DNA from 3 places in the Streptomyces sp. NBC_01176 genome. Region 1 is predicted to be linked to each of the others. Evidence: riboswitches for the same ligand, from Rfam matches in the RefSeq annotation. Region 1 holds a riboswitch; each other region holds the start of a gene.
The links. Region 1 has a riboswitch for S-adenosylmethionine ahead of OG199_RS29855 (aminotransferase class V-fold PLP-dependent enzyme). Riboswitches for the same ligand answer to the same signal wherever they lie in the genome.
Positions count from the first base shown of each region.

Region 2: it holds a riboswitch for S-adenosylmethionine, as region 1 does, so the genes downstream of both, OG199_RS09485 (putative leader peptide) here and OG199_RS29855 (aminotransferase class V-fold PLP-dependent enzyme) in region 1, are expected to answer to the same signal.
Region 3: it holds a riboswitch for S-adenosylmethionine, as region 1 does, so the genes downstream of both, thrC (threonine synthase) here and OG199_RS29855 (aminotransferase class V-fold PLP-dependent enzyme) in region 1, are expected to answer to the same signal.

Region 1 is NZ_CP108600.1:6,901,341-6,911,820, reverse strand. Features, by position in the region: gene OG199_RS29880 (NlpC/P60 family protein) at 1-668, opposite strand, end outside; gene OG199_RS29875 (NYN domain-containing protein) at 1,112-2,461, opposite strand; gene OG199_RS29870 (hypothetical protein) at 2,496-2,735, opposite strand; gene OG199_RS29865 (rhomboid family intramembrane serine protease) at 2,866-3,597, shown strand; gene OG199_RS29860 (Lrp/AsnC family transcriptional regulator) at 3,594-3,875, shown strand; gene OG199_RS29855 (aminotransferase class V-fold PLP-dependent enzyme) at 4,056-5,417, opposite strand; SAM riboswitch class IV at 5,602-5,718, opposite strand; gene trpD (anthranilate phosphoribosyltransferase) at 5,980-7,044, opposite strand; gene OG199_RS29845 (cytochrome bc complex cytochrome b subunit) at 7,182-8,819, opposite strand; gene OG199_RS29840 (ubiquinol-cytochrome c reductase iron-sulfur subunit) at 8,816-9,880, opposite strand; gene OG199_RS29835 (c-type cytochrome) at 9,877-10,480, opposite strand, start outside.
Region 2 is NZ_CP108600.1:2,240,316-2,250,795, forward strand. Features, by position in the region: gene OG199_RS09445 (LLM class flavin-dependent oxidoreductase) at 1-322, opposite strand, end outside; gene OG199_RS09450 (NtaA/DmoA family FMN-dependent monooxygenase) at 319-1,707, opposite strand; gene OG199_RS09455 (LLM class flavin-dependent oxidoreductase) at 1,725-2,921, opposite strand; gene OG199_RS09460 (putative leader peptide) at 3,128-3,244, opposite strand; gene OG199_RS09465 (GNAT family N-acetyltransferase) at 3,308-4,063, opposite strand; gene OG199_RS09470 (ABC transporter substrate-binding protein) at 4,104-5,141, opposite strand; gene OG199_RS09475 (amino acid ABC transporter ATP-binding protein) at 5,209-6,003, opposite strand; gene OG199_RS09480 (amino acid ABC transporter permease) at 6,000-6,989, opposite strand; SAM riboswitch class IV at 7,586-7,732, shown strand; gene OG199_RS09485 (putative leader peptide) at 7,769-7,843, shown strand; gene OG199_RS09490 (cell envelope biogenesis protein OmpA) at 7,936-8,715, shown strand; gene OG199_RS09495 (YceI family protein) at 8,941-9,456, opposite strand; gene OG199_RS09500 (MarR family winged helix-turn-helix transcriptional regulator) at 9,586-10,092, shown strand; gene OG199_RS09505 (maleylpyruvate isomerase N-terminal domain-containing protein) at 10,283-10,480, opposite strand, start outside.
Region 3 is NZ_CP108600.1:5,404,741-5,415,220, reverse strand. Features, by position in the region: gene OG199_RS23410 (NADH:flavin oxidoreductase) at 1-421, opposite strand, end outside; gene groL (chaperonin GroEL) at 618-2,240, opposite strand; gene OG199_RS23400 (cold-shock protein) at 2,595-2,801, opposite strand; gene OG199_RS23395 (MoaD/ThiS family protein) at 3,255-3,530, opposite strand; gene thrC (threonine synthase) at 3,651-4,979, opposite strand; SAM riboswitch class I at 4,997-5,153, opposite strand; gene OG199_RS23385 (glucosyl-3-phosphoglycerate synthase) at 5,321-6,265, shown strand; gene OG199_RS23380 (trehalose-6-phosphate synthase) at 6,392-7,804, shown strand; gene otsB (trehalose-phosphatase) at 7,833-8,708, opposite strand; gene OG199_RS23370 (DUF3263 domain-containing protein) at 8,962-9,189, opposite strand; gene OG199_RS23365 (ABC transporter substrate-binding protein) at 9,256-10,480, opposite strand, start outside.

The DNA of each region.
Region 1 (10,480 bases):
TTGCCGAGGACCGTGCGCTCGCTGGCACGGGTGGCACGCGACTGCTCCTCGTCGAGAGCCGCCTTCTCCTTGGCCGTCAGGGAGTTGAGGAGCTTCTGCGCGGAGGCGAGCTTGCCCTGGACTTCCTGCTTCTTCTTCTTGAGCTCGGCGCGGGTGTCGGAGAGGTCCTTGAGCTTCTCGGACGCTTCCTGGCGCTGCTGGGCGAGCTCGCGCTGCTTCTCCTGGACCTTCTTCAGCGCCTCGACCTGCTGACTGCTCAGCTGGTCCATCGCGGACGCCTTGTCCAGGTAGTCGTCCGGGTTCGAGGAGAGGAACAGCGCCACGGAGGGGTCGATGCCGCCGGTGCGGTACTGGGCGCTGGCCATCGAACCGAGGCCGGCGCGCAGCTCGTTGAGGTCGTCCTGGCCGCGGGCGACGTTGTCCTGCAGGGTGCTGATCTGCTTCTCCAGCTTGTCCTGCTTCTCCTTGGCCCCGTCGAGCTTCTCGGTGGCCTTCTCCGCCTGCTCGTAGAGGGCGTCGACCTTCGCCTTGACCTCGTCCTTGCTCGGCTTCTCGCTGGGCGCGGCGTTGGCGGCGTTGGCACTGAGGGCCACGGCGGCCGCCGCTGCGGTGGTGAGCACGGTCACACGGGTGCGGCTCGGCTGCTTGGGTCGACGGTGGGACGCCACGAAGGCGAGCTCCTTCTTCCTCCAGCCGCCTGCCGAAACGCCGACGGGCGGTGCCCCTCCGCCGTCACTCCCAATGAGTGATCACCCGAGCGGAGGTTCGAGCCAGACCCTAGTGACCTTCCTGTGATCAGTTCAAATCCAAACCTGAAAAATCTCGGCTACCGAGCGCATTCTTTGCACTCAACTCACCTGCAGTGATGCGCGATTGACGCTACGTTGCGTGAAGGCCTCGCCAAACGGGTCATCGCGCCCGGACGTTACACATGGGACGTACGGGCGCTTTGAGGCGTAGGCCACAGATCGCCGACCCGGCGAAAACCACTTGCCGAACCCGGAAAAGACGCTCGCCCGACTCCGCGGAAAGCACTCGCCGGACCCTGCGGAAAGACGCTCGCCCGACCCCGCGGAAAGAAGCTCGCCCCACCCTGCGGAGAGGCGCTCGGCTAACCCCGCGAAAAGCGCTTCAGGAGCACCGCGGAGGCCACCGGCCGGGCGCCCGCCTTGGCGATCCCGTCGGCCACCTCACGGTCGGTGGAGACCACGATGACCGGCCGCCCCGGCGGCTCGGCGCGCACCAGCTGGCGGATCAACTCGTCCGCGGTGACGCCGGCTTTGGAGAACAGCACCCGTACCCCGCGCGGCGGCGCGAGCAGCACCGGCGCGGCCAGCTCCGCCCCGTCGAAGACACAGGTGACCTCGGCGCCGGTCTGCGCGGCGAGCTGGGAGAGCTGCCCCAGCAGCCGCAGCCGCTGTTTCTCCAGCGGCATCTGCGGATAGCCGGTCTTGGTGACGTTGTAGCCGTCGACCACCAGGTGCGCCTGCGGCAGCGCGAGCAGCTGGTCGAGGATCGCGGGATCGTTCTCGGACAGCGCGCGAGCGGCGATGTCCTTGGGGGTCATCCGTCCCGGTTCGACCGCGTCCACGGTCTCGGCGGGCCGTACGGACACCGGCGGCAGCGCGAGTTCGCGGCGCAGCCCCTGCGCCGCGTCCAGCACGGTGTCCAGCAGCAGCCGGACGCGCATGTCCTCGACGCTGCGCCCCTCGCGGGCCGCCTTACGGGTGGCCTCCAGGGCCGCCTCGGCCTCGGAGAGCCGTGTCTTGAGCCGCCGGCTCTCGCTCTCCGCGGCGGACACCTGGGCCTGCCCCTCGGCCCGCCCGGTGTCCATCTCGCCCTGCAGCTTGCGCAGCGCGGCCTCGCCCCGTTTGACGTCGCTGAGGGCACCGCGCAGCTTGCGGTGCAGCGACTCCGACTCCTTCTTCGCCGACTCCAGCTCGGCGCGCAGCCGTTCGGTCTCGGTCCGGGTGTGCGCACGCGCCTCGGCGAGCTCCTCACGCAGCCGCTCCAGCTCCGCGCGGCTCTCCTCGTCGGCACGCTCGGCGTCCGCCCGCAGGGCCTCCTCGCCCGCGGCGGTCACCAGCTTCACCCAGCCCGTGGGGCGCAGCACGTAGGCCGCGGCCGCCACGTCCAGCGGGTCCGCGGCCGGGGGCGGCGCACCGGAGTCGAGGGCGCCGACGAGCTCCGGCTGCGCCTCTCTGAGCTTCTCGGCGATACGCTGCCGGAAGAGCGGGTCGGTCTCCAGTGCGGCGGCCATCGCGTTGCCGGCGAACTTCGCCCGCCGGTTCGGGGCGAACCGCGCGTACTGCCGTAGCTGAACCGGCAGTTCGGCGATGGTCAGACCGCCGAACCCGTCGGAGACGATCTGTACGACACGGCGGCGCACGCCGTCGGGCAGCGGACGGTCGAGCACCTCGGCGGCGCCGTCGTCCGGCTCCCCGCCTGTGGTCTCCGCCATCCGTCACTCCATCGTCCGTGCGGGGCCCGCTCCCTCAGGAGCCGGCGCCCGGCCTGTCCACCAGTTCCACCTGATCCACCGCGTTGCACCAGCGACAGCGCACCGACTCGATGGTCTCACTGACCACCTCGCGCTCCTCCACGCTCGGCTCACCGCCCAGGTCGAGGTGCACGTACTCGACGACCTTGGACGAGCGGGTCACGTCGAAGCGCGTCAGATTGCCGCACAGGGTGCAGCGCCAGCGAGTCTCGGCGGTCGGAAGGGGAACCGTCATGTGGCAGTCGCTTTCCTTCTGGTGTCCGTGTGGCTCGTAACCCTACGGCCTGGCGGGTACTCGACGCTCGGCCGTCCGGAGCGGCGAGGCACTCTGCGTGCATCGGTCCGGTTACGTCATGCTCTGCAACATGATCGGCAACTGGAGTACGAGGGTCGGCAGGACGGTGCGGGCCCAGTCCGCGCCCGTGGCGTACGGGCTGATCGTCCTGTGCTGCGTGATCTTCGTGATCGGCCCGGCGTCGGGGTTCAATCCGACGTACGGCACCGGGGACGAACTGCTCGTCGCGCAGCGGGCCTATTTCCGGCGCTGGGGCGTGGTGCCCGCCGACCTGCTCAGCGGGACTCCGGGCGCTCTGCTGACCCCCGCGACGGCCCTGTTCATCCACGGCAGCTGGCTCCACCTCCTGGGCAACATGCTCTTCTTCTACGTCTTCGGGGCCATGACCGAGGAACGCATGGGCCACTTCGAGTTCGCCCTCTTCTACGTCGGCTGCGGCTATCTCGCGCTGGTCGGTTACGCGATCGCCAACTCCACCTCCGAACAGACCCTGGTCGGTGCCTCGGGAGCGATCTCCGCGGTCCTCGGAGCGTTCCTCTACCTTTTCCCCAAGGCCAGGGTGACCAGTCTCTTCCCGTTCCTCTTCTTCCTGCCGCTGCGCTTCCCCGCCTGGATCGTGCTGCCGTTCTGGGCGGCGCTGCAGTGGCTGGCGGCGGGCCGCAGCCCCTCGGGCCCCGGGGTCGCCTATCTGGCGCACCTGGTGGGCTTCTCGCTGGGCTTCCTCTACGCGTGGGTGCGCTTCCGGCGGCCGACTAGAGTGAAAGTCCCAGCAGCGGCCCCCGAGGGAGAAAACCAGCCGTGATCACCGCGATCGTGCTCATCAAGACCAGCGTGGACCGGATCCCCGAGATCGCCGAGTCGATCGCCGCGCTGGACAGTGTCAGCGAGGTCTTCTCCGTCACCGGTACGTACGACCTGATCGCCATGGTCAGGGTCAAGGCCCACGACGACCTGGCCGACGTCATCCCCGGCAGCATCAGCAAGATCCCGGGGGTCGAGGGCACCGACACGCACGTCGCGTTCCGCACGTACTCGCAGCACGACCTGGAGGCGGCGTTCGCGATCGGCCTGGACTCCTGACCCACACCTCCTGCCCCACCGCGCGACCCGAGGGCCGCCAGGTGAGGGCGGCCGGCCGAGGGTCGCCACCCGAGGGGGCCCGGCCCGCCGCAGGGCCGGCCGCGCCGCTCGGTACCTCGCCCCGTCCCGGCCCGCGACGCCGCTCCTCGTCGCGTCGCGGAACCTCCGCGGCCGCCGGAGTCAGACCGCGGGCACGCAGCGACCGCCCTCGGTCCGGTAGCGCCACTGCGCACCGTCCCGCACGAGCTCCTTCACGGCGCGCACGAAGCGCTCCACGTGCTCGTCCGGGGTGCCCGCCCCGAAGCTGACGCGGATCGCGTTGAGGGACTTCTCGCCGGGCGCCGCCTCGGGGGCCCCGCACTCGCCCTGGGTCTGCGGGTCGCTGCCGAGCAGCGTGCGCAGCAGCGGGTGCGCGCAGAAGAGACCGTCGCGCACCCCGATGCCGTACTCGGCGGAGAGCGCCGCCGCGAAGTGCGAGCTGTTCCAGCCCTCGACGACGAACGAGATGACGCCGACCCGGGGCGCGTCCTCGCCGAACAGGGACAGCACGCGCACGGCGGGCACCTCGGCGAGACCCTCCCGGACCGTGCGGATCAGGTGCCGCTCGCGGGCGACGATCCGGTCGAAGCCCTCCTCGGTGAGCGCCTTGCAGGCGGAGGCGATGGAGTAGGCGCCGATGACGTTGGGGGACCCGGCCTCGTGCCGTGCCGCGCTCTCGTGCCACTCGACGTCGACGCCGCCGTCCGCGCGCCGGGCGACCTTGCGGCTGGCGCCGCCCCCGGCGAGGTAGGGCTCGGCCACCCGCAGCCAGTCGGAGCGGCCGGCGAGGACACCGGAGCCGAAGGGCGCGTACAGCTTGTGCCCGGAGAAGGCGACCCAGTCGACGTCGAGGTCACGGACCGACACGGGGTGGTGCGGGGCGAGCTGGGCGGCGTCCAGGACGATGCGGGCGCCGTGGGCGTGCGCCGCCGCGGCGAGCTCGCGCACCGGCCACAGCTCGCCGGTGACGTTGGAGGCGCCGGTGACGCAGACGAGGGCCGGTCCGTGGGGGTCGCGGTCGGCGAGGGCGCGTTCCAAGGCCGCGACGGCCTGCCGCGGGGTGCGGGGCGCGTCGAGGTACGTGACCCGCGCGTCCTGCCAGGGCAGCAGCGAGGCGTGGTGCTCGGTCTCGAAGACGAAGACCTGGCAGTCGGCCGGAAGGGTGGCGGCGAGCAGGTTGAGCGAGTCGGTCGTCGACCGGGTGAAGACGACCTGGTCGTCCTCGCGGCAGTCGAGGAACTCCGCGACGGTCCTGCGGGCGTTCTCGAAGAGGTCGGTGGACAGCTGGGAGAGGTAGCCGGCTCCGCGGTGCACGCTGCCGTAGTACGGGGCGTACGCGGCGACGTCGTCCCAGACGCGCTGGAGGGCCGGGGCGCTGGCGGCGTAGTCGAGGGCGGCGTAGGTGACCTCGCCGCCGGTGACGAGCGGGACGGTCACATCACGGCCCAGAACGGGCAACGGGGCACAAACGGTCTGGTCGGCGGCAGCGGTGGAGACAGACATGGCGCACTCCTGTGAGAGGCAGGCGGAAGCACCGCGCGAGCGGGGGCGTACGGAGGTACGCGCGCGCGGCTCGGCGCAGGTGAGGGTGAAAAGAGGTGTGCGGAGGCGGGGCTCTACGCCCTAGCGCATTCGCTTGCTCACAGAAGGCTCCCTCGAACGACCAGGACCCCTGGGATTCTCGAGGGGTCCGCGCTTGCCGTAGACCTCGCTGCCTACGGCCTGGTCTTCACCCGGGGCACCCCGCCACGGACGGAGGGTTGCCGGACAGCCGGCCGGGGCCTGATGGCTGTCGCTCATGACCTGATACCGCATCCTGCCACACGATCTTCCGGACGCAACCCCGGCGTCCATATGGCGGAACGACCTCGCCCTCGAAGTCCGTGACGCCCTCGACACTCTCAGGAGCGCGGGGAACTGCGCGACCAGCCCCCACCCGCCCGCACCCGGAAAACCACCACGAACGGGGTCCGGGGTGAAGCCCCGCGGACGGAACACACGGAGACGACGCGGGCGGGCGGGGCCCAGCCGAAAGGCCGCGCCCCCGCCGGCCCCCGCCCAGGAGTCAGGCGTTGGTGGCCGTCACCCAGCGGTCGAGTGCGGCGTGCGCCGCGCCGGAGTCGATGGCCCGAGCCGTCTTCACCATCGCGGCACGGAGCTGGTCCACCAGGGACGCGTCCGTCGGGGACAACGCCACCAGCGCCGCCGCCGCGTTCAGGACCACGGCGTCCCGTACGGGCCCCGTCTCGCCGTCCAGGACACGGCGGGCGACCTCCGCGTTGTAGGCGGCGTCGGCACCCCGCAGGGCCTCCACGGGCACCAGGTCGAGCCCGACGTCCCGCGGATCGAACCGCTCCTCGGTCACCTTGCCGTCCCGCACGACCCAGACCTTCGACGTCGCCGTGGTGGTCAGCTCGTCCAGCCCGTCGTCACCGCGGAAGACCAGAGAGGAGTTGCCGCGCTCGGCGAAGACGCCGGCCATGATCGGCGCCATCCGGGCGTCGGCGACACCGACCGCCTGTGCCCTCACCCGTGCCGGATTGGTCAGCGGACCGAGGAAGTTGAAGACCGTCCGGATCCCCAGCTGTCCGCGCGCCGCCGCCACATGACGCAGCGCCGGATGGAACTTCACCGCGAAGCAGAAGGTGATCCCGGCCTCCTCGGCCACCTCGGCCACCCGCTTCGGCGTCAGCTCCAGATTGACGCCGAGCTTTCCCAGCACGTCCGAGGCACCGGACGCCGAGGACGCGGCCCGGTTGCCGTGCTTGACGACCTTCGCGCCGGTACCGGCCACCACGATCGACGACATCGTGGAGATGTTCACCGTCTTCGCGCCGTCACCGCCCGTGCCGACGATGTCGACGGTCTCCCCCGGCACCTCGATCACCTTGGCGTGCTCGTACATCGTGCGGACCAGGCCGGTGATCTCCTCGACCGTCTCGCCCTTGGCCCGCAGCGCCACCACGAAGCCGGCGATCTGGGCGTCCGTCGCCTCGCCGCTCATGATCCGGTCCATCGCCCAGGCCGTGTCGTCCGCGCTCTGGTCCCGGCCGTCGAGCAGGCCGTTCAGCACCGCGGGCCAGGAACGGCCCGCCGCGATGTCGCCTCCAGCGGGGGTCACAGCACTCATCTGCCGCTCCTGGGTTCGTAGACAGGTACAAGCAGGGTCCACCCTATCCAGCCCCGGGCACGGCAAAGAGCCCCCGTCCATGGGACGGGGGCTCCTGCCGTGGCGATCAGTGGGACCGGTGAGGACCGGTCGGAGGATCAGTGGTGGCCGTGGCCGCTCGTGATCTCCTCGTACTCCTCGACCGTGGGCTTGGGGATCTGGCTGTGCTCCCCGTAGAAGCCCTTGCTGAGCTTGGCACGCAGCCGCTGCGCGCCGTTCACCTTGCGCTCGACACCGTTCTCGTCGACCACCGGGCCGATCTCGGCGGGCTGGTACTGCTCGTGCGCGGTGAGCGTGTGCAGGGCCTCCTGGCCGAGCGGCTCGTGCACCTCGATGAACTCACCGTGCGGCAGGCGCTTGATGATGCCCGACTCGCGGCCGTGCAGCACCTTCTCCTTGTCGCGGCGCTGGAGGCCGAGGCAGATCCGCTTGGTGGCGATGAAGACGAGCACCGGCACGACGAAGAACGCGATCCGGACGAACCAGGTGATCGAGTTGATCGACAGGTGGAAGTGCGTGGCCCAGATGTCGTTGCCGCCACCGACCAGCAGGACGAAGTACCAGCTGATCCAGGCCGCGCCGAAGGCGGTACGGGTCGGGACGTTGCGCGGGCGGTCCAGGATGTGGTGCTCGCGCTTGTCGCCGGTGACCCAGGACTCGATGAACGGGTAGACCGCGATCGCGACCAGGACCAGCGGGAAGATCACCAGCGGGATGAACACACCCAGGACGAGCGTGTGACCCCAGAAGTTGATCTCCCAGCCCGGCATGACACGGATCAGGCCCTCGGAGAAGCCCATGTACCAGTCCGGCTGGGCGCCCGTGGACACCATGTCCGGACGGTAGGGGCCCATGGACCAGATCGGGTTGATCGAGGCGATCGCCGCGATGGCCGCGATGACGCCGAAGACCAGGAAGAAGAAGCCTCCGGCCTTGGCCATGTAGACCGGCAGCAGCGGCATGCCGACGACGTTCCTGTTCGTCTTTCCGGGGCCCGCGAACTGCGTGTGCTTGTGGTAGAAGACCAGGATCAGGTGGCCGACGACCAGGCCGAGCATGATGCCCGGCAGCAGCAGCACGTGCACGGAGTAGAAGCGGGCCACGAAGTCGCCGCCCGGGAACTGACCGCCGAAGAGGAAGAACGAGAGGTACGTGCCGACGATCGGCACGGACAGGACCGCGCCCTCCATGAAGCGGACACCGGTGCCGGAGAGCAGGTCGTCCGGGAGCGAGTAACCGGTGAAGCCGGTGAACATGCCCAGGACGAACAGCAGGAAGCCGAAGAGCCAGTTGACCTCACGCGGCTTGCGGAACGCACCCGTGAAGAACACGCGCATCATGTGCACGAACATGCCGGCGAGGAAGATCAGCGCCGCCCAGTGGTGGATCTGCCGGATCAGCAGACCACCGCGCACCTCGAAGGAGATGTGCATGGTCGAGTTGAACGCCTCGGACATCAGCTGACCCTGCAGCGGGACGTAGCTGCCGTGGTACTCCACCTCGTTCATCGACGGGTGGAAGAACAGCGTCAGATACACACCCGTGAGGATGATGATGAGGAAGCTGTACAGGCAGATCTCACCCAGCATGAACGACCAGTGGTCGGGGAAGATCTTGCGCATGTTGGCCTTGGCCAGGGAGTAGATCCCCAAGCGGCCGTCGGCCCAGTCGGCCACCCGCTCACCGGCGGGCGCCTTCTCGCGCGAGCGCGAGTCGGAGGTGGTGGTAGTGCTCATCCGCGCTCCCAGAAGGCAGGACCGACGGGCTCGTCGAAGTCGCCGAGCGCCTCGAGGTAGCCCTCGTCGTTCACACCGATGCGCAGCTGCGGCAGGGCATGACCGGCCGGGCCGAAGATCACTCGGGCACCGTCGGAGAGGTCGAAGGTGGACTGGTGGCAGGGGCAGAGCACGTGGTGCGTCTGCTGCTCGTACAGGGAGATCGGGCAGCCGACGTGGGTGCAGATCTTCGAGTACGCCACGATGCCCTCGTGCGACCAGGCGAGCTCGCGCTTGTCCTTGATGTTGTCCGGCTGGAGCCGGACGATCATCACGGCGGCCTTCGCGATCTCCTGCTGGAAGTCCTCGTCCTTCTCCTCCAGGCCCTCGGGCTTGACGAAGGTGAGCGAGCCGACGGCGATGTCGGAGGGACGCAGCGGCTCGTTCGTGTTCATGTTGACGAGCAGCTTGCCCTTGGACCAGATCGTGTGGCGCAGCTTGGTGCCCGGCAGCGGACCGAGGTCGCGCAGCAGCATGACGCCGGAGAGCGGGAACAGGGCCAGCGCGCCGAACATCGTGGTGCGGATCAGCTTGCGGCGGCCGAGCGCGGACTCCTTGGCACCCTGCTTGAAGTCGGCCAGGACCTTGGCCTTGACCTCGGGCTCCGCCTCGATCGGGTGACGCTCGTCGGCGATCTCCACGTCGGACATCAGGGTGCGGGCCCAGTGGACCGCTCCCGCGCCGATCGAGAAGAGCGCCACACCGAGCGTCATACCCAGCGCGAAGTTCAGCGCGCTGATGTGCCCGAGCGGGAAGACGAAGATCGACTTGTCGTTCGGGATCGTCACGTACGAGGCGATGAAGGCCACCGTGGCCAGCATCGACAGCGTGAACAGCATCGCGACGACACGCTCGGACCGCTTGGCGGCCCGCTCGTCGATGTCCTGGATGCGGTGCTCGTGCGGCGGCAGTCCCGGGTCCGCGAACGGGTTGTCCTCGTTCGCGACGGCTACTGCGCCGTGACCGTGCTCGTCGGCCCGCTCAGCGGGCAGGTTCTCTTCTGGAATGTCTTGGCTACTCATGACTTCTTGGCCTTTGCGGTCCGAGCGGCGACCCAGACGGCGACGGCGACCAGCGCGCCAAGACCGAAGATCCAGCCGAAGAGGCCTTCACTGACCGGCCCGAGGCCGCCCAGCTCGAGACCGCCCGGGCTCTCGGTGTTGTCACCGTTGACCGCGTCGAGGTACGCGATGATGTCCTTCTTGTTCTTCTCCGACAGCGTGGTGTCGGGGAAGGAGGGCATGTTCTGCGGGCCGGTCTGCATGGCCTCGTAGATGTGCTTGGGGTCGACACCCTCGAGGCTCGGCGCGAACTTGCCGTGCGTCAGCGCGCCGCCCTTGCCGGTGAAGTTGTGGCACTGCGCGCAGTTGGTGCGGAACAGCTCGCCGCCCTTGGCGATGTCCGCGCCCTCCGGGCTGACCTGGCTCTTCGTCGGGATGGTGGGACCAGCGCCCAGCGAGGCGATGTACGCCGCGAGCTGGTCGATCTCGGCCTGCGAGTAGATGACCTTCTTGCGCGGGATCTGCGCGCCCGGCTGCTGGGCCGGCATACGGCCGGTACCGACCTGGAAGTCGACCGCCGCGGCGCCGACACCCACCAGGCTCGGCCCGTCGGAGGAGCCC
Region 2 (10,480 bases), 4.7 Mb from region 1:
GCTCCAGCCGGCCGCCGGAGAGTTGGTCGAGGGTCGCGTAGTCCTCGTACGCGCGCACCGGGTCGAGCAGGCTGAGCGTGGTCACCGCCGTGAAGAGGCGGATGCGGGAGGTGAGCGCGGCGAGGTGGCTGAGGACGACGGGCGGCGAGGAGGAGATGAACGGCCGTTCGTGCCGCTCCCCCACGCCGAACCCGTCGAAGCCGAGCTCCTCGGCGAGCAGCGCGTTGTCGATCACCTCTCGGAAGCGGTCGTTGGTCGGTTTCCGCTCCCCGGTCACGGGGTGCGGGGCGTGCACGATCAGGGTGATGGCCAGGAACTTCATGACGCCACCCGGTCGGCCGCCGCCTCGGCGTCGGGGTGGGCGAGGCCCAGGTGGTCGCGGAGGGTGGTGCCCTCGTACTCCGTACGGAACACGCCGCGCTCCTGGAGCAGCGGGACCACGGTGTCGGCGAAGGTGTCGAGGCCGCCGGGGGTGATGTGCGGGACGAGGATGAAGCCGTCGGAGGCGTCGGCCTGGACGAAGACGTTGATCGTCTCGGCGACGGTGGCCGGGGAGCCCACGAACGCCTGCCGGTTGCCGGTCTCGATGACCAGGTCCCGGATCGACCACTTGTTGGCGGCGGCTCGCTCCCTCCACTCCCTGGCGGTGGCCAGCGGGTCCCGGTACATCCGCACCTGGGCGCGGCCACGGGCGATGGTGTGCTCGCCGAGGTCGGGGTCGATGTCGGGAAGCGGTCCGTCCGGGTCGTACGCGGACAGGTCACGGTTCCAGACGAACTCCAGGTGCTTGATCGCCGTGGCGCCGCTGACCTGCTGTCGGCGCACCTCGCGGGAGAGTTCCTCCGCCTCGGCGTCCGTGTCCCCGAGGACGAAGGTCGCGGCGGGAAGGATCAGCAACTGGTCGCGCGTGCGGCCGTAGCGGGCCAGCCTGCGCTTGACGTCCGTGTAGAAGGCCTGGCCCTCCTTGAGGGTGGCGTACCGGCTGAAGATCGCGTCGGCGTCCGCGGCGGCGAACTCGCGGCCCTCCTCGGAGTCTCCGGCCTGGAAGACGACGGGACGGCCCTGCGGGCTGCGCGGGACGTTGAACTGCCCCTGGATGTCGAAGTGCGGGCCCTGGTGCACGAAGGCTCCGGCCTTCGCGTCGCGCAGGAAGGTTCCGGTGTCCTGGTCGGCGACGATCTCGTCCCCGTGCCAGGAGTCGAAGAGTTCGTTCGCGGTGGCCAGGAACTCCCTGGCCCGGGAGTAGCGCTCGTCCTGCGGGAGGAACCCTCCACGGCGGAAGTTCTCGCCGGTGAAGGCGTCCCAGGAGGTGACGACGTTCCAGGCGGCGCGTCCGCCGGAGAGGTGGTCGAGGCTGGCGAACTGGCGGGCGACCTCGTAGGGCTCGTTGAAGGTGGAGTTGATGGTGCCGGTCAGGCCCAGGTGTTCGGTGACGGCGGCGAGCGCGGTCAGGACGGTGAAGGTGTCGGGACGGCCGACGACGTCCAGGTCGTAGATCTGTCCGCCCTGTTCACGAAGGCGCAGCCCCTCGGCGAGGAAGAGGAAGTCGAACCTGGCGCGTTCGGCGGTCCGGGCGAAGTGTGCGAACGAGCTGAACTCGATGTGGCTGCCGGCCTCCGGGTCGCTCCAGACGGTGGTGTTGTTGACGCCGGGGAAGTGCGCCGCGAGGTGGATCTGCTTGAGGGGCTTGTCCTGTGTCGTGCTCATGAGTGGGTCCCTCCGGCTCAGGCGGTGGCGGCGTAGCGGTTGGCGGGGCGGGAGAGTCCGAGCAGCCCGCGCAGGGTGTCGGCCTCGTACGACTGCCGGAAGGCGCCGCGACGCTGGAGTTCCGGGACCAGGCCCCGGGTGATCGCCGGCAGGTCGTGGCCGGCGACGGCGGGGCGCAGCCGGAAGCCGGAGAGTCCGGCCGAGTGCAACTCCTGGAGCAGGTCGGCGAGTTGTGCCGGGGTGCCGGTGAAGCTCCGGGCGTCACTGGTGTACGGGTGGCCGGCGAGGGTGTCGAGGCGTTCGCGGCGGGCCGCCGCCGCGGCGGGAGCGTCGTCCAGGAACACCACCAGGTCGCCGAAGAGGTGCAGGGGTTCGCCGGAGCGCCCGGCCGCTTCCTGTTCGGCGCGGACCGCGGCGACGATCGTGCGCGCCTGCCCGGTGTCGTGGGGGGTGACGTATCCGATGTCGGTGGAGCGGCCGAGCAGACGGAAGGGCGCGCCGGTCGCCGACTCGTGCGCGAGGGCGCTGACAGGGGGCTGACCCTGCGGCGGGCGCGGGGTGATCGAGGGCCCCTTGACGCTGAAGTGCCTGCCCTCGAAGTCGACGTAGTGCAGCTTTTCGCGGTCGACGAAGCGGCCGGTGGCGACGTCCCGGATCTCCGCGTCGTCCTCCCAGCTGTCCCAGAGCCTGCGCACCGCTTCGACGTGGTCGGCGGCCTCGTCGAAGAGGTCGACGGTCAGCTCCCGCAGGGCGGGGGTGTCCAGGTCCTCGAGGCGGAACGGGGGGAACGTACGGCGGCCGAAGTGTGCGGCCTCGTTCTGACGCGGCGACACCTGCACCCGTACACCCGCGCGGCCGGTGCTCACATAGTCGAGGGTGGCGATCGCCTTGGAGATATGGAACGGCTCCGTGTGGGTCGCCACCACGGTCGGCACCAGTCCTATGTGGCTGGTGAGCGGGGCGACGCGGGCGGCGATCAGGACGGCGTCCAGCCGTCCGCGTACCTGGTCGGTGCGGCCGTCGGGACCGGTGACCTGCGAGGACTGGAGTCCGAGCGCGTCCTCGATGGTCACGAGGTCGAGCAGGCCGCGCTCGGCCTCGGTGATCAGGTCCGTCCAGTACGCGGCGGTGAGCAGATCACGGGGGCGGGCCTCCGGCTCGCGCCAGGCGGCCGGATGCCAGCCGGCGCCGTCGAGCGCGACGGCGAGGTGCAGGGCGTCGGAGGGAGTGGAGGAGGCGGGTGAGGAAGGGGAAGAGGGGGAGGAGGGGGAGGAGGGGGAGGAGGGGGAGGAGGGGGAGGAGGGGGAGGGTGTGGGCAGCGGGGAGGGGGATGACGAGGACACGAAAGGGGTGCCTTCCTGATCGACCGTACGAGGGCTCCTGCCCTCCGTGCGGAGGGCGGCGGCAGCGGGGTGACAGGTCAGGGACGACAGAGCGAGCCGGCGACGCGCTGCAGATCGATGTGCGGCCGGGAGTGCAGATGGACACGGCGGCGCGGGGTGAGCACCATGACGCGGAGTCCGGACAGGGCTGGCACGTCCGTCACCTCCGCCCTTCCGTCGCGGCGGGCCCGGGGGCGCGCCGGTTTCGTGGTGTCCTCTCAAGCACAACGGACCGCCCGCGCCGTCTGTTCCGGCTCAGCGGCCGGAGTTCGCACCAGAAGGAAGTCCGTACGGCGGCGCAGGGTGAAGCCGATCGACTCGTAGAGCCGGATCGCGCCGGTGTTCGTGGCGGCGGCGTGCAGGAAGGGGGTGTCCCCGCGCTTCCTGATGCCGGCCGCGACCGCTCTGACCAGCCGAGTGGCCAGGCCCCTGCCCCGGTGGTCCGGCGCGGTGCAGACCGCGCTGATCTCCGTCCAGCCGGGCGGGCGCAGGCGTTCGCCGGCCAGGGCGACCAGGCGGCCGCGGTGCCGGATGCCGAGGTAGGTGCCGAGCGCGATCGTGCGCGGGAGGAAGGGGCCGGGCTCGGTGAGGGCGATCAGGTCCAGGATCTCCGGCACGTCGTCGGGCCCGAGGCGCACCGCGTCGGGTGCGGGTTCGGCGCGCAGCCCGGTGTCGACCAGTTGCACCCCCTGGCCGCTGCGGACGGTCTGCCAGCCGTCGGGGGCGGACCCGGTGCCTGTCACCGGGGTGACGGTTCCCGGGCCGACGAGGGTGGCCAGGTCCGTCCAGGCGCGCGGGTCGGCGAGGTCGGCGAGGGCGGTGAACGGGGAGACGTCCACGGGGTAGCGGGCGGCGCGTCCGACGCGCTCGGCGAAGGAGGCGTGCGGGCCGGTCAGCGCGGCCCACGCGGCGTTGTCGAGGAGGTGGGGTGCGACCGGGCCCCGGGACGGGGCCGGCCGGGCGGGGGATGCCATGAGGGTGTCGTGTCTCCGGGGCGGGGCGGAAAGCCGTGGGTCAGGAGTTGTCGAGCGGCAGTCCCGGCGGGTCGACCCGGGCGGTGTCGACGGCCTCGTTGGAGAGGTTCCACGCGGCGAGCCATTTGGCGTACTGACCGTTCTTGATCAGGTGGTTGATGGCGTCGGCGACCGGCGCGGCCAGGCCGCTGCCCTTCTTCGCGGTGGCCGCGATCAGCCCCTGGAGCGTCGCGCCCGCCCCGGAGAACGTGCCCGCGTTGCGCGTCGGGTCGGGAGACTTCGCGGTCTGGGTGATGTGGTAGGCGATACCGGGGTTGGGCCCGAAGGAGGCGTCGATCTTCCCGCTGGACAGTGCGAGGGCCGTGGCGTTGTTGTCCTGGTAGTACTTGACGGTGAGCTTCTTGCCCTCCTTGGCGAGCTTCGCCTTCCACTCCAGCAGGATCTTCTCCTGGTTGGTCCCGGCGCTCACCGCGACGGTCCGGCCGGCCAGGTTCCGGTAGTCGCCGTCGAAGTTCCAGGTGCTCTTCTTGCGCACCTCGAAGGCGAGGTTGTCCTGCCGGTAGGAGGCGAACTCGTACTTCTTCTTGCGTTCCTCGGTGTCGGTGACGTTCGAGAAGGCGATGTCGACCTTGCCGCTGTCAATGCCGACGAACAGGTTCTCCCAGGTCGAGTTCTTCACCTCCGGCTTCAGGCCGAGGACCGCGGCGACCAGCCGGCCGAGGTCGGGTTCGGCGCCGGTGAGGGTCTTCTGGTCCTGCCCCACGTACGCCAGTGGCGGGAACCCGGCGGGCAGCGCGCCCACTCCGATCACCAGCTTGCCGCTCCTGGCCACCGACTTGGGCAGCTCGGCGCTGATGGACTTGACCTCGGGCACGGTGAGTTCGGTCTGTTGTGCGGCGCCGTTGGAGAGCGCGCCCAAGGTGACGGTGCCGGGGGCCGCGCCGGCGGTCGTGGTGGCGGCGTCGCTCTCGCCCCCGCACGCGGCGAGCCCGCCGGCGAGGGTGGCGACGGCGGTGGACACGGTCAGGCCACGCAGGAGTCCGGTACGGAGGGTGCGGGAGCGGGTGCGGGTGCGCATGGGTCGTCCTTGTCAGGTGTGCGGTGAGGGAGTGGTGCGGGGGCGGATGAGCGGTGTCCGGGCGGGTTCAGAGGACCTTGCTCAGGAAGTCCCTGGTCCGCTCGTGTACCGGGTGGTCCAGCACCTGGGCGGGCGGACCCTGTTCGACGATCCGGCCGGCGTCCATGAACACCACCCGGTCGGCGACCTCGCGGGCGAAGCCGATCTCGTGGGTGACGATGAGGAGGGTGGTGCCGCTGGTGGCCAGGTCCTTGATGACGGCGAGGACCTCACCGACCAGTTCGGGGTCGAGGGCGGAGGTGGGTTCGTCGAAGAGGATGACTCCGGGCCGCAGCGCGAGAGCGCGGGCGATGGCCACCCTCTGCTGCTGGCCGCCCGACAACTGCCGTGGAAAGGCGGCGGTTCTGTCGGCGAGTCCGACCCGGCCCAGCAGGGTGCGCGCCAGTTCCCGCGCTTCGGGCCTGCTCAGCCGGCCGGTGGCGACCGGCGCGGCCGCCACGTTGTCGAGCACCGTCAGGTGCGGGAACAGGTTGAAGTTCTGGAAGACGAAGCCGATCCGGCTGCGCTGGGCCAGGATGGCCCGCTCGCTCAGTTCCTTGAGCCGGCCGCCGTGCCGTCGTACGCCGATCGGCTCGCCGTTCAGGCTGACATGGCCGATCTCGGGCTTCTCCAGGTGGTTGATCACCCTGAGGAGCGTGGACTTGCCGGAGCCGGACGGTCCGAGGACGACGGTGACCTCACCGGGCCGTACGGTCAACTCCACTCCGTCCAGGACACGTTGGGTCCCGTACCACTTGTGCACGTCGTGGACCTCGACCGCCGCGGGCCGGACGTCGGGCTGCTCCGTCACCTCGGCGGTCACAGGGCCGCCTCCTTCCGGACACGGTTCCGCAGGTCGCGCAGACCGGTGCGGAGCTTCTGCAGCGGGGTGGGCGGCAGGGTGCGCAGCGCGCCCCGCGAGTAGTACCGCTCGACGTAGAACTGGACGACCGACACGACGCTCGTGAGGATCAGGTACCAGACGGTGGCGACCAGCAGCAGCGGCACGATGTCGCCGGGGTAGGTGCTGCCCATGCTCTGCACCGAGCCGAACAGGTCGAGCAGGGAGACGTAGAAGACCAGCGAGGTGCCCTTGATCAGGCCGATCAGCTGGTTGACGTAGTTGGGGGTGATGGAGCGCAGGGCCTGGGGGAACACGATCCTCGTGAACTGGTAGCCCTTCGGCAGACCCAGCGCGGAGGCCGCCTCGTGCTGGCCCTGGTCGACGGAGAGGATGCCGCCCCGCACCACTTCGGCCGCGTACGCCGCTTCGTTGAGGCTGAGCCCGACGACCGCGACGACCATGTCGGTGGCGAGCCGGGACTCGTCGAACGTGAGGAAGGCGGGGCCGAACGGCACACCGAGGCTCAGCGTCCGGTAGAGCGCGGAGAAGTTGTAGAGGAAGAGCAGGACGACGATCAGCGGCACCGACCGGAACAACCAGATGTAAACCCAGCTCACGGCACGCAGCACCGGACTCCGGGAGAGCCGCGCGAGTGCGAGCAGGATGCCGCCCAGCAGTCCCGACACGGCACTGTAGACGGTCACTTCGAGGGTGATGAGCAGGCCGTCGAGGATCGTGGGACGCAGGAACCAGTACTGGAACCTGTCCCACTGGAAGAACGGATTGGTCGCCAGGCCGTGGACGATCTGGGCGACGACGACCAGCACGATCGCCGAGACGATCCAGCGGCCCGGCCGGCGCAGCGGCAGCACCCGCTGCGCGGCGTACGGCCGCGGTTCGACCACGGGAGCGGGAGGCGGCTGCGCCGTGCCCAACGGCACGGCGGAGCCGAGGGATTCACTCATGGAGGGCTCCAGGCGGCTCGGACTCCCCCGGCACGGCCCGTAGAACGACACGACGGGAACGCGCACGGGGGAACGAACCCGATGCGGGGACGAGAAGGGGGAGACCACCGGAAGTCCGCCGGTTCGGCGGCGGCACACGGTGGTTCGGAGATCACGGACCCGGGATCGGACACCGCGGATCAAGGACCGGGCGTTCAGGGACCGGAGGGTCGGCGGCCGGGGTTCAGGGACCGGCGATCAGCGAGGGAGTGCGTCAGCCCTGACAGAGACAGCGGGCGTCGGGGGAGGGACAACACCGTGCCGTAAGGGCGCTGCCGCCGTCGGCGCGGTGCCGCTCCGGACGACGGTTCGTGAGCACGCGGTCGCGGCCGTGGGACCGCGAGGCGGTCTTCCCCTGGGCTGCGTACATCGCGGTCACCGTCACCGTTCCGGCCCGTGGGGCCTCGTGTTCACCGGAGTTGCTCCGGTCCGATGCGGCGTAAGTTAGGCACGGCCCCGAACGAATGTCAACGCTCGGCAGCCCGGATGACCACGTCGTGAGACCGCGCGGACGCCTTCTTGACGAGCCCACGGAGCGGACCGAGACTGGCGGGGACGGTCACGATTGTCAGCGCCCTTCGCACGGTTGCTTCCGTGCGAGGCGGTTGATCGGCCCCGGCCCGCTGACAGGCAACCCTTCCACCGCGACGGGGTGCCCCGGGTGACGACCGGGTCCCGCCGGAGCGGCGGGGCAAGCGTGGTCTCGCCTCTCGCGAGCCCCGGACACGGGAGCGACGGGAATGACCGGAAAGGGCACGAGCGGTCTGACCAGGCGCCTGCACATCGATCTGCAGCGGGTCTCCAGCGCCTACTAGTCCACGGTCCGGACGGTACGTCAGCGCGGTCACTCCGTTCCGCCGCTGCCACCCCCCGGGGTGGCGGGGCTTCGTCGTTCCCATGGAGAGTCATGCCCGAGACAGTCTCGCTCAGTCCGACCGCCGCCGCCTCCCACCACTGCGCCCCGGCCTCACCTGCCGCGGGGGCGGTTGTCGCCGCCGCCCCTCGGGCGGCCGCGCCCGCGCGTGGACACCGCATCCGCAGTCGCATCGGAGTCGGTCCGGCCGGCGGTTTCTATCCGGCGCCGCACCGCTATCAGCTGTACCTCTCCGAGGGCTGTCCGCGCTCGCTGCGCATCTCGATCACCCTCGGCCTGCTGGGACTGCGCGACTCGGTCACCACCACGCTGCTGACGGGGCCCGCCGGGACGCCGGACGCCTGCGCCGCCCTGCGGGCCGCGTACGAGGCCACCTGGCACCACTACGACGGCCCGCTCACCGCGCCGGCGCTGTGCGACCGCTGGAGCGGACGCATCGTCAGCAATCACACCCCCGACATCCTGCGCGACCTCGGCGAACTTCCGGGCTGCCGCGACGGCAACGGACTCCCCCGGCTGCACCCGCCGTCCCTCGCCGCGGACGTCGACACCTTCCGCGTCTTCCTCGACCGGAATCTCGCCCCGGCCGCCCCGCCTACGGCGCGGTCGGCCGCTCTCCGCTCACTGGATCAGCAACTCACCGCGAACGAGCATGTGTTGGGCGACGAGTTGACGGCCGCCGACGTCGACGCGTGGGTGGCCCTCACCCACCTCGGCGCCGAGGACGTCCTCTCCCCGTACGGCCGCCTGCGGGACTACGTCCGCAGGCTGGGCGCCCACCCGGCCTTCCACGAAGCGGTGCGCCGGGCCTGACGGGCGTCCGGGGCGTCTCCCCGGACGACCTCGGGCCGCGCCCACCCGAGCCCGCGGCGAGCGGAGCCCCCGGCCACCGGGGGGCCGTTCGCCGTCTCGTCCTCGGCCGGCCCGGCAAGGCGCGACAGCGGGAACCGCGGGGCACCGGCCGCCGTGTCCGGCGGACCGTGGAGCCGGACGGCCGCTGCCCGCCGCCGCGCCGACGACGGGCGGTGATCCGCCGGATCAGCCCTTGACGCGGGTGAAGACGAGTGTGCCGACGACAGTGGTCAGGCCGCGGAGCATGCCCATCTGGTTCCAGCCCATGTCGAACTGGTCGCGGTCCACGGTGAACTCGGTGCCGAGGGTGACGTCTTCGGCGCTCGCCGCGCTCACCCGGGCGACGACGGGCTGCGGCCTGGTGATGCCGTGCACGGTCAGCTGACCGGTGACCTCGACGGTGTCGTCCTGGGTGACCGCCGCGTTGTCCACCGCGAAGGTGATCGTGGGGTGCCGTTCCGCGTCGAAGAGGTCCGCCGAGCGGAGGTGCTTGTCGCGCTTGGCGTTCTTGGTGTCGAGGGACGCCACGTCCAGGGTGACGGTGCCGCGGGCGGTCCCGTCGGCCTGCACCTCACCTTCCCCGGTGACAGCGGCGAAGGCGCCCTTCACCGTGACCAGGCCCCACATCGTCTTGTGCCGGATGACGACGCTGGTACGGGCGGGGTCGAGCTGCCACAGGCCGGTTTCGACGGCGACGGTCATGAGAGTTCTCCAGACGGTTAACAGTGAGAGGTGAGGCACGGGCCGTGGGACAACCAGCAGTCATCCAAATTTGGACGATCACAGGCTAGCCCGTTCTTCAAATTTGGACAACCGGTAGACTGTGACACCATGGCCGACTTTCTCGCCCCCGCTGACCTGCCCGAACACGAGCCGGCGGCCGACGACGGCCTGCTGCCGACCGAACTGCGGTCCTGGATGAGGCTGCTCGCGGCGGCCGGGGCGATCGAGCAGCAGCTGCGCGCTCGCGTCAAGGACGCCCTCGGTGTCTCCCACGACGAGTTCCTGGTGCTGTGCCTGCTGGCCGACCAGCCCGGCTCCAGTCTGCGCATGACACAGATCGCCGAGCTGCTGGGCCGTCCCAAGACACGGCTGACCTATCAGGTGGCCTGTCTGCAGCACGCGGGCCTGATCACGCGGCGCTCGGCCTGCGGGGACAAACGGGGTATCGAAGTGGCGCTCACGGACAAGGCGCGCACGCTGCTGAGGGAGTCCTCGCGCCCGCTGGCCGACGCCGTCTCGCAGGCCATCGCCCGCACGGCGTGCGCGCAGCGGTACGAGCAGCTGCACGACTTGTTGCCGCCCTCCGAGGTTCCCGTTCCCGGCGACGATTCGTAACGCACGGGTCGTGAAGCACGGTTCGTGAAGCGGGGGCGGGCCCGGGAAGACCGTGAGCGGGACGGCCCGGAAGACCGGCTGAGAGTGCCGTGACGCGACGAACGCGCCGGTGCCACGGCCCGGAAGCGCGGGGCCGCCCCGGCGGACGGCCTCGCGCCTCGGATGCCGGCCGCCGCGACGACCTAGCAGGTCAGAAGCCCGGGAAGACGCGTCGCAGGTCGTCCAGGGTGAGGTCGTCCCCCTTGAGGTTCACCCCGGCCGGAGTGTGGGCGGGGGCGTGGCGGCCGGTGACGAGCCGCAGCCACCACTCGGCCGGGGCGTTCAGTACGGCGTCGGGCTCGGCGGGCTCGTCGACGAGCGCGACCGAGTCACCCAGCACGAGCCCGAA
Region 3 (10,480 bases), 1.5 Mb from region 1:
CCGGCGGGGCGTCGGCGAACGGCGGCTGGCCCGCCTCACGCACCATGCCGATGTGCCACAGCTGGGGCACGATCGTGCCGCCCGCCGCGTGCACCGCGTCCGCGACCTTCGTCCAGCCCGCGAGCTGCTCCTCGCCGTGGAAGCGCGGGACCCGGTCGCTCTGCCCGGCCGACTCGTGACCGACGTAGGTGCCCTCGGTGACGATGAGGCCGACGCCCGCGGCGGCACGGCGCGCGTAGTACCCGACGACGTCCTCGCCCGGAACACCGCCCGGCGAGAACTGCCGGGTCATCGGCGCCATCACGATCCGGTTCGGGACGGTCAGGCCGTTCAGGGCGACGGGGCGGGACAGGATCTCGGCGGCACGGGAGGCGGCGTTGGCAGTCACGTACGGGACTCCTCGGAGAGGTCGGTCGGTCATCGGGCGGACGACTGACGGGCATTCCACTCGGTATGTGCATGCGCATCAACGCCCGTCCCTACAACCGCCGGGTCCGGCGCGGCATTCCGGCGCTCTCCGAGTCCTTGTGTGACCCCGGACACGCCCGAGGGCGGCACCCCCTGGGAGAAGGGGTACCGCCCTCGGAACGTCAGGACAGTGATCAGCCGGAGGCGGATCAGAAGTCCATGTCACCGCCCGGCATGCCGCCCGGAGCGGCCGCGGCGGCCTTCTCCGGCTTGTCGGCGATGACGGCCTCGGTGGTCAGGAACAGCGCGGCGATGGAGGCGGCGTTCTGCAGGGCAGAGCGCGTGACCTTCGCCGGGTCGATGATGCCTTCCGCGATCATGTCGACGTACTCACCGGTCGCGGCGTTGAGGCCGTGGCCGACGGGCAGGTTGCGCACCTTCTCGACGATGACGCCACCCTCGAGACCACCGTTGACGGCGATCTGCTTGAGCGGGGCCTCCAGCGCGAGCTTCACGGCGTTGGCGCCGGTCGCCTCGTCGCCGGTGAGCTCGAGCTTCTCGAAGACCGAGGAAGCCTGGAGCAGGGCCACGCCACCACCGGCGACGATGCCCTCCTCGACGGCCGCCTTCGCGTTGCGAACGGCGTCCTCGATGCGGTGCTTGCGCTCCTTGAGCTCGACCTCGGTGGCGGCACCGGCCTTGATGACGGCCACGCCGCCGGCCAGCTTCGCCAGGCGCTCCTGGAGCTTCTCGCGGTCGTAGTCCGAGTCCGAGTTCTCGATCTCGGCACGGATCTGGTTCACGCGACCGGCGACCTGGTCGGCCGAGCCGGCGCCGTCGACGATCGTGGTCTCGTCCTTGGTGATGACGACCTTGCGGGCACGGCCCAGCAGGTCCAGACCCGCGTTCTCCAGCTTGAGGCCGACCTCCTCGGAGATGACCTCGCCGCCCGTGAGGATGGCGATGTCGCCGAGCATGGCCTTGCGGCGGTCACCGAAGCCCGGGGCCTTGACGGCGACGGACTTGAAGGTGCCACGGATCTTGTTGACGACCAGGGTCGACAGGGCCTCGCCCTCGACGTCCTCGGCGATGATCAGCAGCGGCTTGCCCGACTGCATGACCTTCTCCAGGAGCGGGAGCAGGTCCTTGACGTTGCCGATCTTGGAGTTGGCGATGAGGATGTACGGGTCGTCGAGCGACGCCTCCATCCGCTCCATGTCGGTGGCGAAGTACGCCGAGATGTAGCCCTTGTCGAAGCGCATACCCTCGGTGAGCTCGAGCTCCAGACCGAAGGTCTGGGACTCCTCGACGGTGATGACGCCTTCCTTGCCGACCTTGTCCATCGCCTCGGCGATGAGCTCGCCGATCTGGGTGTCGGCGGCGGAGATGGAGGCCGTGGAAGCGATCTGCTCCTTGGTCTCGACATCCTTGGCCTGCTCCAGCAGGGCACCGGAGACGGCCTCGACGGCCTTCTCGATACCGCGCTTGAGGGCCATCGGGTTGGCGCCGGCGGCCACGTTGCGAAGGCCCTCGCGGACCAGCGCCTGGGCGAGCACGGTCGCGGTGGTCGTTCCGTCGCCGGCGACGTCGTCCGTCTTCTTGGCGACTTCCTTGACCAGCTCGGCGCCGATCTTCTCGTACGGGTCCTCGAGCTCGATCTCCTTGGCGATGGAAACACCATCGTTGGTGATCGTGGGGGCGCCCCACTTCTTCTCGAGGACGACGTTGCGGCCCTTGGGGCCAAGGGTGACCTTGACGGCGTCGGCGAGCTGGTTCATCCCGCGCTCGAGACCGCGCCGTGCCTCCTCGTCGAACGCGATGATCTTGGCCATGTGAAGTGGTCCTCCCGGACTGGGGTGGATTGCTCCGGACCGCGCTGGCGCCCGCGACGGACGGCCTGCCTGCCCCGTGGTTCCTTGCACCACCTGGCCTGCGGGCCTCACCGACCCGGTCCTTCGTTATCACTCTCACCTTCAGAGTGCTAACGCAATGATTAGCACTCGCCCCTGCCGAGTGCAAGCGACTCCGGAGGATCCCCAGGTGGACAGGGGCGGCACGACCGCCCTCCCGAGGGGGTGGCGCGGACGTCCCGAAGGGTCACGCGGACGCCCCGGGCAGACCGAAGGGCTCGCACCCCAGAGGGATACGAGCCCTTCGTCACGTCGAACAGTCAGTCGGCGCGTGCTTCAGCCGGTCGCGAGCCGGACCATGTCCGCCTGCGGCCCCTTCTGGCCCTGCGAGATCTCGAAATCGACCCGCTGACCCTCTTCCAGGGTGCGGTAGCCGTCCATCTGAATCGCGCTGTAGTGGACGAAAACATCCGCACCACCGTCGACCGCGATGAAGCCGTACCCCTTCTCCGCGTTGAACCACTTGACGGTGCCCTGAGCCATGCCTAACTCCCCTATTACTGGCCCTTGCACAGGACCGCACTTCGCGGGCCCGGGTCAGACCTCCACCCCCCAACGGATTGGGGGTGTGCGCCGGAACGCGTCGACCGCGGCTGAATGTATCTGCCCAACTGCCGTCTGCAACAGGTCAATCGGACGAGAATTCTGGGCAGGCCCGATCGGGAATATAGGGAGAATTCGCGAAGATTTAGGGCAACTCGGGCCCCATAAAGGCCACATAAGGCTCAAAAGCGCCGGGCACTTTGGCCACTTCTTATCGCAGGCCGACGCGCACTCATATGCATCCGGCATGGATAAGGCGGCGGGTTCCCCAACTGTACCCCGCTCAACCATGCAGAATTGCCCCCTCCGCTTCTCTCACGGAGGGGGCAATTCGATGAACTCTCAGTGATTGGCATTACCCACGGTAATGATTTCACCGTGGGTAACCGCCCGTCAGCCTCCGGCGACGGCCGGGATGATCGAGACGCCCGCGCCGTCCGGCGTCGCCGTCTCCAGGCCCTGCTCGAAGCGGACGTCGTCGTCGTTGACGTACACGTTGACGAACCGGCGCAGCTTGCCCTCGTCGTCGAGGACGCGCGCGGCGATGCCCGTGTGGTTCTTCTCGAGGTCGGAGATCACCTCGCCGAGGGTCCCTCCCTCGGCGGTCACCTCGGACCGGCCACCGGTGTAGGTGCGCAGGATGGTGGGGATGCGGACGTTGACGCTCATGCGGTGACCTCCCGGTCGGATGGTGGCGTACGGCGGAGAGCGCCCCGGCAGGGGCGCGTGGAACTGCGCGACCAGCCCCCGCGGGCCCGTGGCCGGGGAGGATCCTCCCCGGCCGGGCGGCTACGCGAGGCCGGCCTCGCGGAAGGAGTCCAGGCTGGGGCGGATGGTCGCGGTCAGTCCCGTGCCGGCCACCGCGTCCAGCGTCTTGAGGCCGTCACCGGTGTTCAGCACGACCGTGGTGAGCGTCGGGTCGAGCAGCCCGTTCTCGATCAGCTTCCTGGCCACCCCCACCGTCACACCGCCGGCGGTCTCGGCGAAGATCCCCTCGGTGCGCGCCAGCAGCTTGATCGCGTCGACCACCTGCTCGTCGTTCACGTCCTCCACGGCCCCGCCCGTCCGCCGCGCGATGTCCAGCACGTACGGGCCGTCGGCGGGGTTGCCGATGGCGAGCGACTTGGCAATGGTGTTCGGCTTCTGCGGCCGGACGACGTCGTGGCCGGCCTTGTAGGCGACGGACACCGGCGAACAGCCCTCGGCCTGCGCGCCGAAGATCTTGTAGGGCTTGTCCTCGACGAGGCCGAGCTTGATCAGCTCCTGGAGCCCCTTGTCGACCTTGGTCAGCTGGGACCCGGAGGCGATCGGCACGACGAGCTGGTCGGGCAGCTGCCAGCCGAGCTGCTCGCAGATCTCGTACGCGAGGGTCTTGGACCCCTCCGCGTAGTACGGCCGCAGGTTGACGTTGACGAAGCCCCAGCCCTCACCGGCCGGGTCGCCGATCAGCTCGGAGCAGAAGCGGTTCACGTCGTCGTAGTTGCCCTCGATGCCGACGAGCTCGCCGCCGTAGACCGCGGCCATGACGACCTTGCCCTGCTCCAGGTCGTGCGGGATGAACACGCAGGAGCGGAAGCCGGCACGGGCCGCGGCCGCGCCCACCGCGCCGGCGAGGTTGCCGGTCGAGGAGCAGGAGAGGGTGGTGAAGCCGAAGGCGCGGGCGGCCTCGATGGCCTGGGCGACGACGCGGTCCTTGAAGGAGTGCGTCGGGTTGCCGGAGTCGTCCTTGACGAAGAGCCGGCCGGGGTCGACGCCCAGCTCGCGGGCAAGGTTGTCGGCCTTGACCAGCCTGGTCCAGCCGGGGTTGATGTTCGGCTTGTCGGCGACGTCGGCCGGGACGGGGAGCAGCGGCGCGTAACGCCAGATGTTCGCGGGGCCCGCCTCGATGCGCGCCCGGAGTTCTTCGGTGTCGTAGGCCGAGAAGTCGTAAGCGATCTCGAGCGGTCCGAAACACTCCTCGCAGGCGAAGACCGGACCGAGCGGCACCCGGTGGCCGCACTCGCGGCAGGAGAGCGCCGCGGCGGGGCCCAGATCGACGGTGCCGGTGGAGGTGGTGGAAGCCGACGGGTTCGCGGAGGTCGCGGTGTCCGGAGTGCTTGCAACAGTCTGCGCAGCCATGGAGGCGAGGCCCTTTCTCCTCATCTTCCTCACGACGCACTTCGCCGTGAGACGGATTTGGCACCTTCCCGAGCCGGGAGCCCCGCGACGCGATCGGCAATGATCGGTACAGGACCGGCTGGAGGGTTGCCGGGGCTTCATCGGGCCGTATCCCTCTGCCCCTCTGGATGAGCGGTATTCGGTTGTTGGTCTTCAGTTCGGGATGATCTACGACATGCGATGGTCATCCGCGTTGTTCAAGACTGTAACCGAAGGCCAGGACAGTTGAGATAGTCGTCCGAACCGCGAGATGGATCACACCGTGAGACACCGGGTGATCAGACAGTGAGGAGCCGCAGACTGTGCTGAAGGAAGTCGAGCGCTGGCTGAACACACGCTCCTGGTCCGTGGCCGATCGCCCGCTCCACAGAATCATGTCCGCCAAGCGCGCCTCGGGCTCCACGGTGAGCGTCGTGCTGCCCGCGCTGAACGAGGAGGAGACGGTCGGCGAGATCGTCGCCGTCATCCGCCACGACCTGATGCGGCAGGTGCCCCTCGTCGACGAGATCGTCGTCGTCGACTCGGGTTCGACCGACCGCACCTCGGAGGTGGCCGCCGCGGCGGGCGCGCGTGTCGTGCACCGGGACGAGATCCTGCCCCGCATCCCGGCCGTGCCCGGCAAGGGCGAGGTCCTGTGGCGGTCGCTCCTGGTGACGAGCGGGGACATCGTCTGTTTCATCGACGCGGACCTGAGGGAGTTCTCGTCGGAGTTCGTCTCCGGGATCGTGGGCCCGCTGCTCACCGAGCCGGGCGTGGACCTCGTCAAGGGGATGTACGACCGTCCGCTGGCCGGCGCCGCCGGGCAGGGCGGTCGCGTCACGGAACTCATGGCCCGCCCACTGCTGAACATGCACTGGCCCCAACTGGCCGGCTTCGTCCAGCCGCTCGGCGGTGAGTACGCGGCCCGCCGCTCGCTGCTTGAACAGCTGCCCTTCCCCGTCGGATACGGCGTCGAACTGGGCATGCTCGTCGACGCCCTGCACCTGGTGGGTCTCGACGCGCTCGCCCAGGTCGACGTGGGCGAGCGCAAGCACCGCCACCAGGACGGGCAGGCGCTGGGCCGGATGTCCGCCGCGATCTACCGCACGGCGCAGCTCCGGCTGGCCCGCGGTCATCTCGTCCGGCCCTCCCTCACCCAGTTCGAGCGGGGCGAGGACGGTTTCGAGCCGCGTACGTACTCGGTGGACACGGAGGAACGCCCCCCGATGGCCGAAATCTCCGAGTACGTCGCACGCCGGGCGGCGTGAACCGCGTCCCTGGTGAGGGGGTGGTGGACGGCACGACCGGCGCCACCGCCCCGCGGTTCGTGTCCTTCGTCGCATACGGCCGACGGGAACGTTTGAGCGTTTCGGTGCCGGGCTAGGTTTCGAGGCATGGCTTCAACGGCTTCAACGCATGGCACCCACCGGATCCTCGTCGCGTCCAACCGCGGCCCGGTCTCCTACGAGGTGCGCGAGGACGGCTCGCTCCAGGCCCGGCGCGGCGGGGGCGGGCTGGTCTCCGGCCTCTCCGCGATCGGCCCGGACGCAGGCGCCCTGTGGGTGTGCTCGGCGCTCGGCGAGGGGGACCGCGAGGCGGTCCGGCGCGGGGTCGGCGAGGTCGGCGTGCGGATGCTGGACATCGACGCCGCGGTGCACGCGGACGCCTACAACGGCATCGCGAACTCCGTGCTGTGGTTCGTCCACCACATGCTGTACCAGACGCCGCTGGAGCCGGTGTTCGACCAGGAGTTCCGGCGCCAGTGGGCGTCGTACGAGGCCTACAACCACGCGTTCGCGCGCGCCCTGGCGGACGAGGCGGCCGAGGGCGCCGTGGTGATCGTGCAGGACTACCACCTGACCCTGGTCCCCGGCATGCTCCGGGAACTCCGCCCCGACCTGCGCATCGGTCACTTCTCGCACACTCCGTGGGCCCCGGTCGACTACTTCCGGATGCTGCCCGACGACATCGCGGAGCAGGTACTGCGCGGCATGCTCGGCGCGGACCGGCTGGGCTTCCTGACGCACCGCTGGGCGAACGCGTTCACCGCCTGCTGCGAGGCGCTCGTCGGCGGGCTCGGCGACACCCGGGTCGGGGTGCACGGGCTCGGCGCGGACGCGGACTTCCTGCGCGGGCGCTCCCACGAGGCGGACGTCGCCGAGCGGATGGACGCGCTGCGCGAGCAGATCGGTGAGGGCCCCGACGGCCGCGCCCGCAGGGCGATCGTGCGCGTCGACCGCACCGAGCTGTCGAAGAACATCGTGCGGGGCCTGCTGGCGTACCGGCAGCTCCTGGAGGACCGGCCGGAGTGGCGCGAGCGGGTGGTCCACGTGGCCTTCGCCTACCCCTCCCGCCAGGACCTGGCGGTCTACCGGGACTACACGGCCGCCGTGCAGACCCTGGCGGACGAGATCAACTCCGAGTACGGGACGCCGGGTTGGACCCCGGTGGTGCTCCACGTCAAGGACGACTTCGCCCGCTCGCTGGCCGCCTACCGGCTCGCCGACGTCGCCCTCGTCAACCCCATCCGGGACGGCATGAACCTCGTCGCCAAGGAGGTGCCCGTCGTCTCCGACGAGGGGTGCGTGCTGGTGCTGTCCCGGGAGGCCGGGGCGTACGAGGAGCTGGGCGAGGACGCGGTCGTGGTGAACCCGTACGACGTGGTCGGCACCGCGCGGGCGCTGCACGAGGCCCTGTCCCTGCCGGCCGGTGAGCGGGCCGAGCGTACGAAGCGGCTCGCCGCGGCGGCGACGGCCCTGCCTCCGGCGCAGTGGTTCCTGGAGCAGTTGCGCGCGCTGGAGGAGTGAGGGCGCCGTCCGCCGCGGCGGGCCGGGGCTACCGGTCCAAGCGGTCGGCCAGGGACCTCAGCAGGTGGACGACCCCGGCGGGGCCGTCCACCACCAGGTCGGCGCGGTCGGCGAGTTCCGCGACCTCCGAGCTGCCGCTGCACACCAGCAGGCCCGGGACGCCGTCCGAGCGGAGTTTGTCGACGGCGGCGAAGGCGGGGAGGTCGCCGAGGTCGTCGCCCGCGTAGAGGACCGCTTCGGCGCCGACCTCGCGGACGTACTCCAGGAGGGCGACGCCCTTGTCCATGCCCGGCGGGCGCAGTTCCAGGACCATCCGGCCCGGTTCGACGATCAGGCCGTGCCGGGTGGCGAGATCGGCGAGGGGTTCGCGCAGCGACTCGAAGGCGGCCTGCGGGTCCGTGGCACGGCGCGTGTGGACGGCGAGCGCGCGGCCCTTCTCCTCGATCCACGTGCCCTGCCAGGCGCCGACCCGGTCGAGGACTCCCGGCAGCTCGGCGCGGACGGCTGCCACGCCGGGGTGGGGGGCGGGGGCGCTGACGGTGCCCGTGCGGGCGTCCCAGCGTTCGGCACCGTAGTGGCCGAGGACGACGAGGTGGTCGAGGCCCGGGACGCCCGCGAAGCCGCCGTGGCGCACCGCGACGCCGGCGGGTCGGCCGGTGACGACGGCGACGGAGGCGACCTTCGGGGCGAGGGCCGCGAGGACGGGGACCGCGGCGGGGTGGGCGCGGGCCTGTTCGGGGTCGGGGACGATGGGGGCGAGGGTTCCGTCGAAGTCGAGTGCGATCACCGTCCGGGCGGGGCGCGCGAGGATGGCTCGCAGGCCGTCCTGTCCCGCGGCGGTCGCCGGTGTCGGGACGGTGTCCGTGGTCTCGGGGTGTTCCGGGGATTCCGCATGACTGCCCATACGCCGACCCTATCGGCGCCGCCCCGAACCCTCCCACGCTTCGTTCGCCCCCGCCGCCCCTAGGGCCTTGTCCTCGAACGCCGGACGGGCTGAAAATCTGCGGCCCACGCCCGCGTCATCAGCCCGTCCGGCGTTTGAGGACGAGCCCTTCGGGCGAAGCGGGGGTCCAGGGGGCGCAGCGCCCCTGGCGGGGGTCCGGGGGCGGGAGCCCCGATACGGGATGGGTAGGGGCGGCGGGGGCGAGAACCCCGGGTCAGCGGTCGTCGCGGCGGGACTCCCGGACCCGGCGGAGCCGGTTCACCGTGACCGGATCGTGGGCCAGCGCCCGCGGATCGTCGAGCAGGGCGTTGAGAAGCTGGTAGTAGCGCACCGGCGCCAGCCCGAGCTGCTCCCTTATCGCCCGCTCCTTCGCCCCCGGCCCGGCGAAACCCCGCCGCTCCATCGCGAGAACCGCCCGCTCCCGCGCCCCGAGCTCCTCCATGGACGTCATGGGAAGCACCGTAACCCCGGCCACCGACACCCGCGCCGGTCCACCGGTGCCGCGGTCCTAGTCCGTGCTCTCCCTGATGGTCGCCGTCCGCTGGAGCGCGCCGAGGACCCCGGCCGGGCTGCCCTCCGGAGCGACCGCCTTGCCGATGTCCTGCTTGATGTCCGCGCTCACGGACGCCCAGGAGGTCTTGCCGACCGGGTAGAGCTGGGACGTGGGCAGCTCGTCGAGGAACGGCACCAGATCCTTGTCGTGCGGGTCGGCGCTCATCGCCTGGGACGCGGACGTCGTCACGGGCAGCAGGTCGTACTCGTGGGAGAAGGCGAGCACGTTCTTCTGGCTGTACACGTAGTCCAGGAACGAGCCGATCTGCTCCCGGTGGCCGTTGTGCTTGAACGCCATCATCCAGTCGGCGACACCCATCGTCGCCTTGGCCCTGCCGTCGACGCCCGGCATCGGCACCATGCCGAACTTCACGCCCTTGTCGGCGGCCGCCTTCATCAGCGTGGGGTGCCCGTTGAGCATCCCGACCTCGCCCCGGGCGAACGCCGCGAAAGCGTCCGCGCGGTTGAGCTTGGCAGGTGCGACGGGTCCGGTGAGCCCCTTACCGACCAGTTCGTTCTTGAGCCAGGTGAGGGTGTCGACGTTCTCCGTCGAGTCGAGGTGGTACGTGCCGACGTCGTCGGTGTAGCTGTCGCCGCCGCTGAGCAGCCACTGCATGGTCTCGGCCTGCGCCTCCTCCGGGCCCAGCGGAAGGGCGTAGGGGAACTTCACGCCCCGCGCCTTGAGCGCCGCGGCGTCGGCCGCGAGCTCGCTCCAGCTCTGCGGCGGGGTGAGACCGGCGTCCGCGAAGAGCTTCTTGTTGTAGAACAGCAGCCGCGTGGAGGCCGCGAAGGGCATGCCGTACTGCACCCGGTTCATCTGCCCCGCCTCGGTGAGCTGGGAGACGAAGTCGGCCTGGACCGGAATGGAAAGCACCTGATCGGCGCTGTAGAGCTCACCCTTGGCGGCATAGTCGGCGTACGCGCCGATCTGCGCCATGTCGGGCGCCTGGCCCGCCGCCACCCTCTCGCCGACCTTCCGGTCGACGTCGGTCCAGGGGAACACGCTGACCTCGACGCGCACACCCGGGTGGGCGGACTCGTATCCCTCGACCAGCGTGTCCCAGTACTTCTGGGAGCTGTTGGCCTTGGAGTCGCCGTAGTCGGCGGCCACGAGTTCGAGGGTCACGTCTCCGGACCCGTCCGAGCTGCCGCAGCCCGCGAGGGTGGCTGTCATGCCCAGT